DNA from 2 places in the Mycobacterium sp. WMMD1722 genome. Region 1 is predicted to be linked to the other one. Evidence: predicted binding sites of a transcription regulator. Region 1 holds the regulator's gene; the other holds the start of a gene.

Region 1 (4,496 bases):
ATCGCCTCGCACAACAAGCTGCTCGGCAGCTTCGAGCTGACCGGTATCCCGCCGGCTCCGCGCGGCGTGCCCCAGATCGAGGTGACCTTCGACATCGACGCCAACGGCATCGTGCACGTCACCGCCAAGGACAAGGGCACCGGCAAGGAGAACACGATCCGCATCCAGGAAGGCTCCGGTCTGTCCAAGGAGGAGATCGACCGGATGATCAAGGACGCCGAGGCGCACGCCGACGAGGACCGCAAGCGTCGCGAGGAGGCCGACGTCCGCAACCAGGCCGAGACGCTGGTCTACCAGACGGAGAAGTTCGTCAAGGAACAGCGTGAGACCGAGGGAGGATCGAAGGTTCCCGAGGAGACGCTGAGCAAGGTCGACTCGGCCGTCGCGGACGCCAAGACCGCGCTGGCGGGTACCGACATCGGTGCGATCAAGTCGGCGATGGAGAAGCTCGGCGAGGAGAGCCAGGCCCTCGGCCAGGCCATCTACGAGTCCACCCAGGCCGAGCAGGCCGCCGGAGGTGGCGACGCGGGCGGCTCGACGTCGGGTGACGACGACGTGGTCGACGCCGAGGTTGTCGAGGATGACCAGGAGCGCAAGTGAGTCAGAACGATCCGCAGGAGCCGGTGACCGTCACCGACAAACGGCGCATCGATCCGAAGACGGGCGAGATCCGCGATTCGACCGGCGGGCAGGAGCGAAGCGACCCGGCGAGAAGCGGCGGCCCGGCCCCCAGTGGGCCGGCGCCGGACGCCGCGGCGCCGGATGCATCCGTGCCGTCGGACACCGACGAGGTGGCCGAACTCAAGGGGATGCTGCAGCGCGTCAAGGCCGAATACGACAACTACCGCAAGCGCACGATGCGCGATCAGCAGTTGATCGCCGACCGGGCCAAGGTGGCGGTGGTCGGCCAGCTGCTCGGGGTGCTCGACGACCTCGACCGGGCGCGCAGTCACGGCGATCTGGAGTCCGGACCGCTGCGCGCGGTGGCCGACAAGCTGGCCGGTGCCCTCGAGCAGATCGGTCTGACCCCGTTCGGTGCGCAGGGCGATGCCTTCGACCCCGCGCTGCACGAGGCGGTCCAGCACGAAGGCGACGGGAGCAATCCGGTCGTCGGCACGGTGATGCGACGCGGCTACCGGGTCGGCGAGACCGTCGTCCGGCACGCGATGGTCGGTGTCGTCGACGCCGTCCCGTCGGCAACGGGATCGGCCGACCCTGCCGAGAACCCCGGCGCGGCGCCGCAACAGGCCCCAGAATCAGACAACAACTAGCGACAACGAGGAGGTGACGCGGCATGGTTCAACGAGAGTGGGTCGAGAAAGACTTCTACAAGGTGCTCGGCGTCTCCTCGGACGCCAGCGAGGATGAGATCAAGCGGGTGGCACGCAAGCTGCTCGCGGAGAACCATCCCGACCGCAATCCGGGCGACGCCGCCGCCGACGAGCGGTACAAGGAGGTCGGCGAGGCCAGGGATGTGCTGTCCGATCCCGCCAAACGCAAGGAGTACGACGAGACCCGCCGGCTGTTCGCCGGCGGGGGATTCGGTCGCGGCCGCTTCAACGGCGGCGGCGGCGGCTTCGGCGGCGCGGGCGGCTTCGGTTCGGGCTACGGCTCGGATGGCGTCGAGTTCAACCTCAACGATCTGTTCGACGCGGCCGGTCAGACCGGCGGCGCGAACATCGGTGATCTGTTCGGTGGCCTGTTCGGCCGGGGTGCGCAGCCCCGGCCGAGCCGGCCCCGGCGGGGCAACGACCTCGAGACCGAGACGGAGCTCTCCTTCCTCGAGGCGACCAAGGGCGTGGCGATGCCGTTGCGGCTCACCAGTCCGGCCCCGTGTACCAACTGCCACGGCAGCGGTGCTCGGCCGGGCACCAGCCCCAAGGTGTGCCCGAACTGCAACGGCGCCGGGGTGATCAACAAGAACCAGGGTGCGTTCGGGTTCTCCGAGCCCTGCACCGAGTGCAAGGGCAGCGGCTCGATCATCGAGCACCCCTGCGGGGAGTGCAAAGGCACCGGGGTCACCACCAGGACCCGCACCATCAACGTGCGGATCCCACCCGGCGTCGAGGACGGACAGCGCATCCGGCTGGCCGGCCAGGGCGAGGCCGGTCTGCGCGGCGCGCCCTCGGGCGACCTCTACGTGACCGTCCATGTCCGCCCGGACAAGGTGTTCGGTCGTGACGGTGACGACCTCACCGTCACCGTGCCGGTGAGCTTCCACGAATTGGCGCTCGGCACGACGCTTTCGGTGCCGACATTGGACGGCAAGGTGGGCGTGCGGGTGCCCAAGGGCACCTCCGACGGCCGCATCCTGCGGGTGCGCGGGCGTGGCGTGCCCAAGCGCTCCGGCGGCCACGGCGATCTGCTGGTCACCGTGAAGGTCGCGGTACCGCCCAACCTCGAGGGTGAGGCGGCCGAAGCGCTGGAGGCTTACGCGAAGGCGGAGCGGGCGAGCGGATTCGACCCGCGGGCCGGATGGGCAGGTGCGTAATGAGCAAGCGGGGCGACGAGGCCAGGACGTTCCTGATCTCGGTGGCCGCCGAGCTGGCCGGTATGCACGCCCAGACGCTGCGCACCTATGACCGGCTCGGGTTGGTCAGCCCACAACGCAGTTCCGGTGGCGGGCGGCGCTATTCGCAACGCGACGTGGAACTGCTGCGCGAGGTGCAGCGGCTGTCCCAAGACGAAGGCGTCAACCTCGCCGGCATCAAGCGGATCATTGAACTGACCAACCAGGTCGAGGCCCTGCAGTCACGGATGGGTGAACTGGTCCGCGAGGTCGAGGAGTTGCGCGCCGCTCAGCGACGCGACGCCGCGGTGCCGAAGAAGAGCACCGCTCTGGTGGTCTGGCAACCACGCAACGGCCGCCGTTAGCCGATGCAGATCGAGCACTCCGACGAGGTCTGGCGCGTTGGCACCGTGGCGGACTCGGTCCGGCCGCGGGTGTCCTCCCCGTGAGTCGGGAGCGAACCGCGGAGGCGTCGCAGTGACCGTCCTCGACATGCAGAGCGCGATGAACGGCGACCGCAGCTTGCGCAGCGCGCGACGCCGCTGGCTGATGGTGCTCATGGCCGCGCTCGTGTTCGGCGTGGTGATCTACCTCTTGGCGGTTCAGACGCGAACGGGCCAGGCCCTGGAGAACGCGGCCCTGCGCGGCGCCCGTCAGGTCGACCCGGAGGTGCGCCGAGCTGCGCTCGACCAGTTCCACACCATCTCCGTGACCTCGCAGCTCCTCGCGGCGCTGACCGTCGGAGTCATCGGCCTGCTGCGGCGTCAGCTGTGGCTGGCCGTCGCTGGAGTGTCGGTGATCCTGGTCAGCCAAGCGGTCACGCAGGTGTTGAAATACCACGTGTTGGCGCGCCCGCACACGGGTGTGGTTCACAACGGATGGACTGAGAACACCCTGCCGAGCGGACACACGACAGCGGCGATGTCCCTGTTGTTCGCGACGCTGATCGTGATGCCGTACCGATTCCGCGGCATCGCCATGTTGTTCACCCTCACCTGGGCCGTGGGCATCGGGGCCTACACGGTCGTCATCGGAGCGCACCGGCTCTCGGACACGTTGGCCGCCGACGCGGTGGCACTCGTCGTCGCCTGTGCGGCATCGCTTTTCCTGGCGCGCACTGGCCGGATACGGGCAGTCGTGTCACCAGGCGCGGCGCGGTACACCCTGCGCACCGTCTTCGTGGCGATCGTCGGTGCCGTCGGACTCTTCAGCCTGGCGTGGGGTGCGATTCAGGTGGTGCAGGCGGCGGCTGCCCACCTCGATGACCGGCCCGTCGAGTGGGACCTCTTCCTGGGGTCACAGTGGTTGGCCGCCGCAGGCTCGATCGCGTCGGCACTGATGTTCTGGTGGACCTGGCGACGGTTGGAGACGAAGCGGAGCTGTGACCCCACCACGGCCCGTTAGCCGATCCTGATGGTGAACCGGCTGGTGTCCGGCTCACCCGGCGCGGCCATCCGATAGCCGCCGCGCCGTAACGCGTCGGTGGGTGCGGTCATCGGTTCGATGCCGACCACGTCGTCGGTGGGTGGAGCGAACAGCTGCGCGGCGGGATAGCCCTGCGCGTAGGTCACCTCCACCCGCCGCTCACCGCCGGACAGCGCGAAGACGGCGTCATCGGCTACCCGGTCGAACCCGTCGTCGAGGGTGCGGTTTCCGAGCGCTTCGGCGCTTGCCGGCCAATCCGCGGTCGCGCCGGTCGGCAGTCCCCGGTCGTCGACCGGAAGGTGACGCAGGGCCGGTGTCTCGAGCAACCAGTCCGCGCGCGGCACATCGGGGATCTGCAGATAGGGGTGGTAGCCGTAACAGACCGGAACCGCGGCCGCCTCCGTCGGCGTCACCGTGGTCTCGACGGTCAGGGTGCGCTCGGCCAGCGTCACGGTCATCGTCAGCGTGTGCGGAAACGGGAAGCTGGCCAGCAGTTCCGGTTTGCCGCTCCAATCGAGAATCGCCACCAGCTGATCGACGTACTGCTCGGTGACGAGCCAGT
Region 2 (4,496 bases), 2.3 Mb from region 1:
GGTCGCCACCCCCGGCACCGCCGTGCGCTCGGCCGACTCCGGAATGAACCGCGGGCGACCGAGATAGGCGACCAGATCGGATTCGTCGATCGTCAAGCGGGCCTGGATCTCGGGACCACGCTCAGCCAGCTTCGTGGTGGCCTTGCGCATCGCCTTGGCCAGCAGCCGGTCGAACTGCCGCACACCCGGTTCGCGGGTGTAGTCGGCGGCGATCTTGCGCAGCGCGTCGTCGGTCACCGTCACCTCATCGGCGGTCAGCGCTGCGCGCTCCCGCTGCCGGGGCAGCAGGAAGTCGCGGGCGATGGCCACCTTGTCGTCGGCGGTGTAGCCGTCGATCTGCACGAGCTCCATCCGGTCCAGCAGGGCCTGCGGGATGTTCTCGATCACGTTGGCCGTCGCCAGGAACACCACGTCGCTCAGATCGAGATCCAGGTCCAGGTAGTGGTCGCGGAACGTGTGGTTCTGCGCGGGGTCGAGCACCTCGAGCAGGGCCGCCGCGGGGTCACCGCGGTAGTCCGAACCCACTTTGTCGATCTCGTCGAGCAGCACGACGGGATTCATCGATCCGGCCTCGCCGATGGCGCGCACGATGCGGCCGGGCAGGGCACCGACGTAGGTGCGCCGATGACCGCGGATCTCCGCCTCGTCGCGCACACCGCCCAGGGCGACGCGCACGAATCTGCGACCCAGTGCCCGGGCGACGCTCTCACCCAGCGATGTCTTGCCGACGCCCGGAGGGCCGGCCAGCACCATCACCGCACCGGACCCGCGGCCGCCGACGACCTGCAGTCCGCGCTGGGCACGACGTGCCCGCACGGCGAGGTATTCGACGATGCGGTCCTTGACGTCCTCCAGGCCGTGGTGGTCGGCGTCGAGGATCTGCCGGGCCGCGGCCAGATCGGTCGAGTCCTCGGTGACCGTGTTCCACGGCAGGTCGAGGACGGTGTCGAGCCAGGTGCGGATCCAGCCACCCTCGGGGCTCTGATCGCTGGAGCGTTCGAGCTTGCCGACCTCGCGCAGCGCCGCCTCGCGCACCTTCTCGGGCAGCTCGGCAGCGTCGATCCGGGCCCGGTAGTCCGCGTCGCCTTCCTGGCCTTCGGGTCCCAACTCGCCGAGCTCCTTGCGGATCGCGGCGAGCTGTTGGCGCAGCAGGAATTCCTTCTGCTGTTTGTCCATGCCGGAGCGGACGTCCTCGGCGATCTTCTCGTTCACCTCGACTTCGGCCAGATGCTCGCCGGTCCACTCGATGAGCACCCGTAGCCGCTCGGCGACATCGGGCGTCTCCAGCAGCTGACGCTTCTGCACGCCGGTGAAGTAGCTGGCGTACCCGGCGGTGTCGGCCAGCGCGGACGGGTCGGTGAGCTGGTTGACGAAGTCGATGATCTGCCACGCTTCGCGGCGCTGCAGCATCGCCAGCAGCAGCTTCTTGTATTCGGCGGCCAGCGCCCGCACCTCGTCGGTGATCTCGGATTCCGCCGCCTCGGTCACCTCGACCCACAGCGCGCTGCCCGGACCGGTGGTACCGGCGCCGATGTGGGCGCGGGTGGTGCCCCGCACGACGGCCGCGGTACCGTCCCCGCCGGGAATGCGGCCGACCTGCACGATCGTGGCCAGGACGCCGTAGGACGGGTACCGGTCGTCGAGACGCGGTGCGATGAGCAGCAGCCCCGATTCGGTGGCCCGGGCCGCTTCGACGGCGGCGCGCGCCGCGTCGTCCAGTTCGATCGGCACGACCATGCCGGGCAGCACGATCGCCTCGTTGCTGAATAAGACGGGCACAGCACGTGTGGTGCCGTTGGCTTGAGCCATGTGTTCCTCCAAAGTTCAGTCAGATCGACTCAACCTTGGCGGTGCGGTGTTTGTTCCGTCTCGCGTTCGCCGGCGGCGAACGGTCCCGACACAGGGACAGGGAGCCTGCCGCGGGGGGACGGCAGGCTCCCTGTGTGTGGGGGGTTCTTCGGTTCTTCGGTACTCCCTCTAGACGGCGCCCTGCGCGCCCAGCGTCCGCTGGATGTCGGGCTTCATCTGCAGCAGCTGCTGACCCCAGTAACCCCAGCTGTGCGTGCCCTGCGGCGGGAAGTTGAACACTCCGTTGTGCCCGCCCGCGGCGATGTAGTTGTCCCGGAAGGTGATGTTCGTGCGCAGTGTGAACCCTTCCAGGAACTGCGCGGCCATCAGGTTCCCGCCCTGGGTTCCGGCGTCGAGCTCCGAGGGAGTTCCGGTGCCGCAGTAGATCCACAGGCGGGTGTTGTTGGCGACGAGCTGGTTGATGTTGACCATCGGATCGTTGCGCTTCCACGCCGGGTCACTGCTGGGACCCCACATGCTCTCGGCGTTGAACTTGCCGGCGTCTTGCATCGCCAGGCCGATCAGCATCGGCCACCAGCCCTCGGAGGGGTTGAGGAAGCCCGACAGCGACGCCGCGTAGATGAACTTCTGCGGGTAGTACACCGCGTAGGTGAGCGCCGCGCTGCCCGCCATCGACAGGCCGACCACCGCGTTACCGTCCGGGGAGACGCCGCGATTGGCCTGCAGCCAGGCCGGCAGCTCCTGGGTCAGGAACGTCTCCCACTTGTAGGTGTAGTCCTGTCCGTTCCCGCGGGAGGGCTGGTACCAGTCGGTGTAGAAGCTCGACTGACCGCCGACGGGCATCACCGTCGACAGACCCGACTGGTAGTACCACTCGAAGGCCGGGGTGTTGATGTCCCAGCCGTTGTAGTCGTCCTGGGCCCGCAGTCCGTCGAGCAGGTACACCGCGTGCGGTCCGCCGCCCTGGAACTGGATCCGGATGTTGCGGTTCATCGCTGCGGAGAACACGTCGAGGTATTCGACGGGCAGTCCCGGCCTGGAGAACGCACCCGCGGTCGCCGAACCTCCGGCGAATCCGATCAGCCCGGGCAGCGCGACCATCGACAGCGCGATGGCAGCCAGCCGCCGCCGCAGGGTCCCTCTCCGTGCCCGCACCTTCAATCCACCGATCTTCATAACGGCAACCCACCCACCTTTCCGTTGCATGTTCAAAGCAATTGCCGTCGCTTTTCGATCTTCATGAAACAGCCGACACGCGGTTGCGGACCCGCTCGACACGGACATCACCGATCGCGAAACCACAACGATTGCGACTCGGGCCGTTACGAAAAGACCAGGGGGGCGGGCAGAGTGGCCACGGTGTACGCGCGACGGTGAATGCCGATGGGGCGGTGCGGGTACCCGCACCGCATGACCGAGACCGCCGAGCGCCCCGACGCTGTCGATCTGTCGCGCTTTCTCGATGCCCAGGATCCGGTGTACGAGACCGTGCTGGCCGAACTGCGCGCCGGACGCAAACGCACCCACTGGATGTGGTTCGTATTCCCTCAGCTGCGCGGCCTCGGCCACAGCCCGACAGCGGTGCACTTCGGCATCGCCTCCCGCGCCGAGGCGCAGGCCTACCTCGCCGAACCGATACTCGGTGGACGGCTGCGGGAGTGCACCGGGCTGGTGCTGGCGATCGACGGACGCTCGGCCACCGACATCTTCGGCTCGCCCGACGATCTGAAACTGCGCTCGTCGATGACGCTGTTCGGCCGGTGCGCCCAGGACGGCGGCCAGTTCCGGGCCGTGCTCGACAAGTTCTACGACGGCGCCGAGGATCCGGTCACCGTCGAACGGCTCGACTGATCAGGCCGGTGCTCAGGCCGGTTTGACGACCACCCAGCTCTGCGGGGCGACGGTGACTTGGTCGACCTGGTCGGGCGGCGGAGCGCCGGCTCCGGCGATCACGGTGCCGCGGGCCAGCCCGGCGTCGGCCAGTGACACCGTGAGCGGTTCGGTGTCGTCGACGTTGAGCGCCACCAGCAGCGCGTCGTCGCCGCGGCGGCTCACGTACGCGTAGTGCCGGTTGGTCAGCACGACCGGGGTGGTGCTCGCCCGGTGCAGCCAGGGATGCCGGCGGCGCAGCCCGATCAGGAACTGGTGCAGCCGGAAGACGTCACTGTGATCACCGGCGGGCGGCCCGAATTCCGGGCGCACCGCATCATCACCGCCGGCCCGGTCCTCCTTGACGCCGCGGTACCCGAGTTCGTCCCCGGCGTACACACTGGGCACGCCACCGATGGTGAACATCAGCGCCAGCGCCTGGTCGACATGGGCCGGGTTCTCCAGCTTGCTGGCGATGCGGGTGACGTCGTGGTTGCCGACGAAGGTCAGCGGCGCGAAATTCTCGAGGAAGTCGTTGTGCCGCTTGAGCGCCCAATCGAGTTCGTGGAAGTTGCCGTCGTTGAGGCTGCTCCAGATCGCCTTCCACAGTTCGTACTGCGTGACCGAGTCGAATCCGGCGGCCACTCGCTCCGCGTAGTCGCCGTGGATGACCTCCCCGACGAACCAGGCGTCCGGATGCGCCTCCCGCACACGGGGTAGCACCTGCGCCCAGAACTGGTCGGGCACCGCGTAGGCCGCGTCGAGGCGCCAGCCGTCGGCGCCGCGGTCCAGCCAGTAAGACATCACCTCGACGGTGT

What was found. The regulator HspR, encoded in region 1, represses chaperone genes until heat shock. The targets are predictions, from matches to a motif close to ANNTGAGTNNNNNNNACTCANNT.
Region 2: a site for HspR is predicted at 1,822-1,844, ahead of lon (endopeptidase La). Genes of this name have one in related genera too.

What each region holds. Positions count from the first base shown of each region.
Region 1 covers NZ_CP186056.1:3,174,088-3,178,583, reverse strand. Annotated here, with positions in the region: gene dnaK (molecular chaperone DnaK) at 1-600, shown strand, start outside; gene grpE (nucleotide exchange factor GrpE) at 597-1,271, shown strand; gene dnaJ (molecular chaperone DnaJ) at 1,295-2,491, shown strand; gene ACN27E_RS15275 (heat shock protein transcriptional repressor HspR) at 2,491-2,874, shown strand; gene ACN27E_RS15270 (phosphatase PAP2 family protein) at 2,987-3,913, shown strand; gene ACN27E_RS15265 (aldose 1-epimerase) at 3,910-4,496, opposite strand, start outside.
Region 2 covers NZ_CP186056.1:914,752-919,247, forward strand. Annotated here, with positions in the region: gene lon (endopeptidase La) at 1-1,809, opposite strand, end outside; gene ACN27E_RS04130 (esterase family protein) at 1,978-2,985, opposite strand; gene ACN27E_RS04135 (DUF1810 domain-containing protein) at 3,220-3,660, shown strand; gene ACN27E_RS04140 (alpha-amylase family protein) at 3,673-4,496, opposite strand, start outside.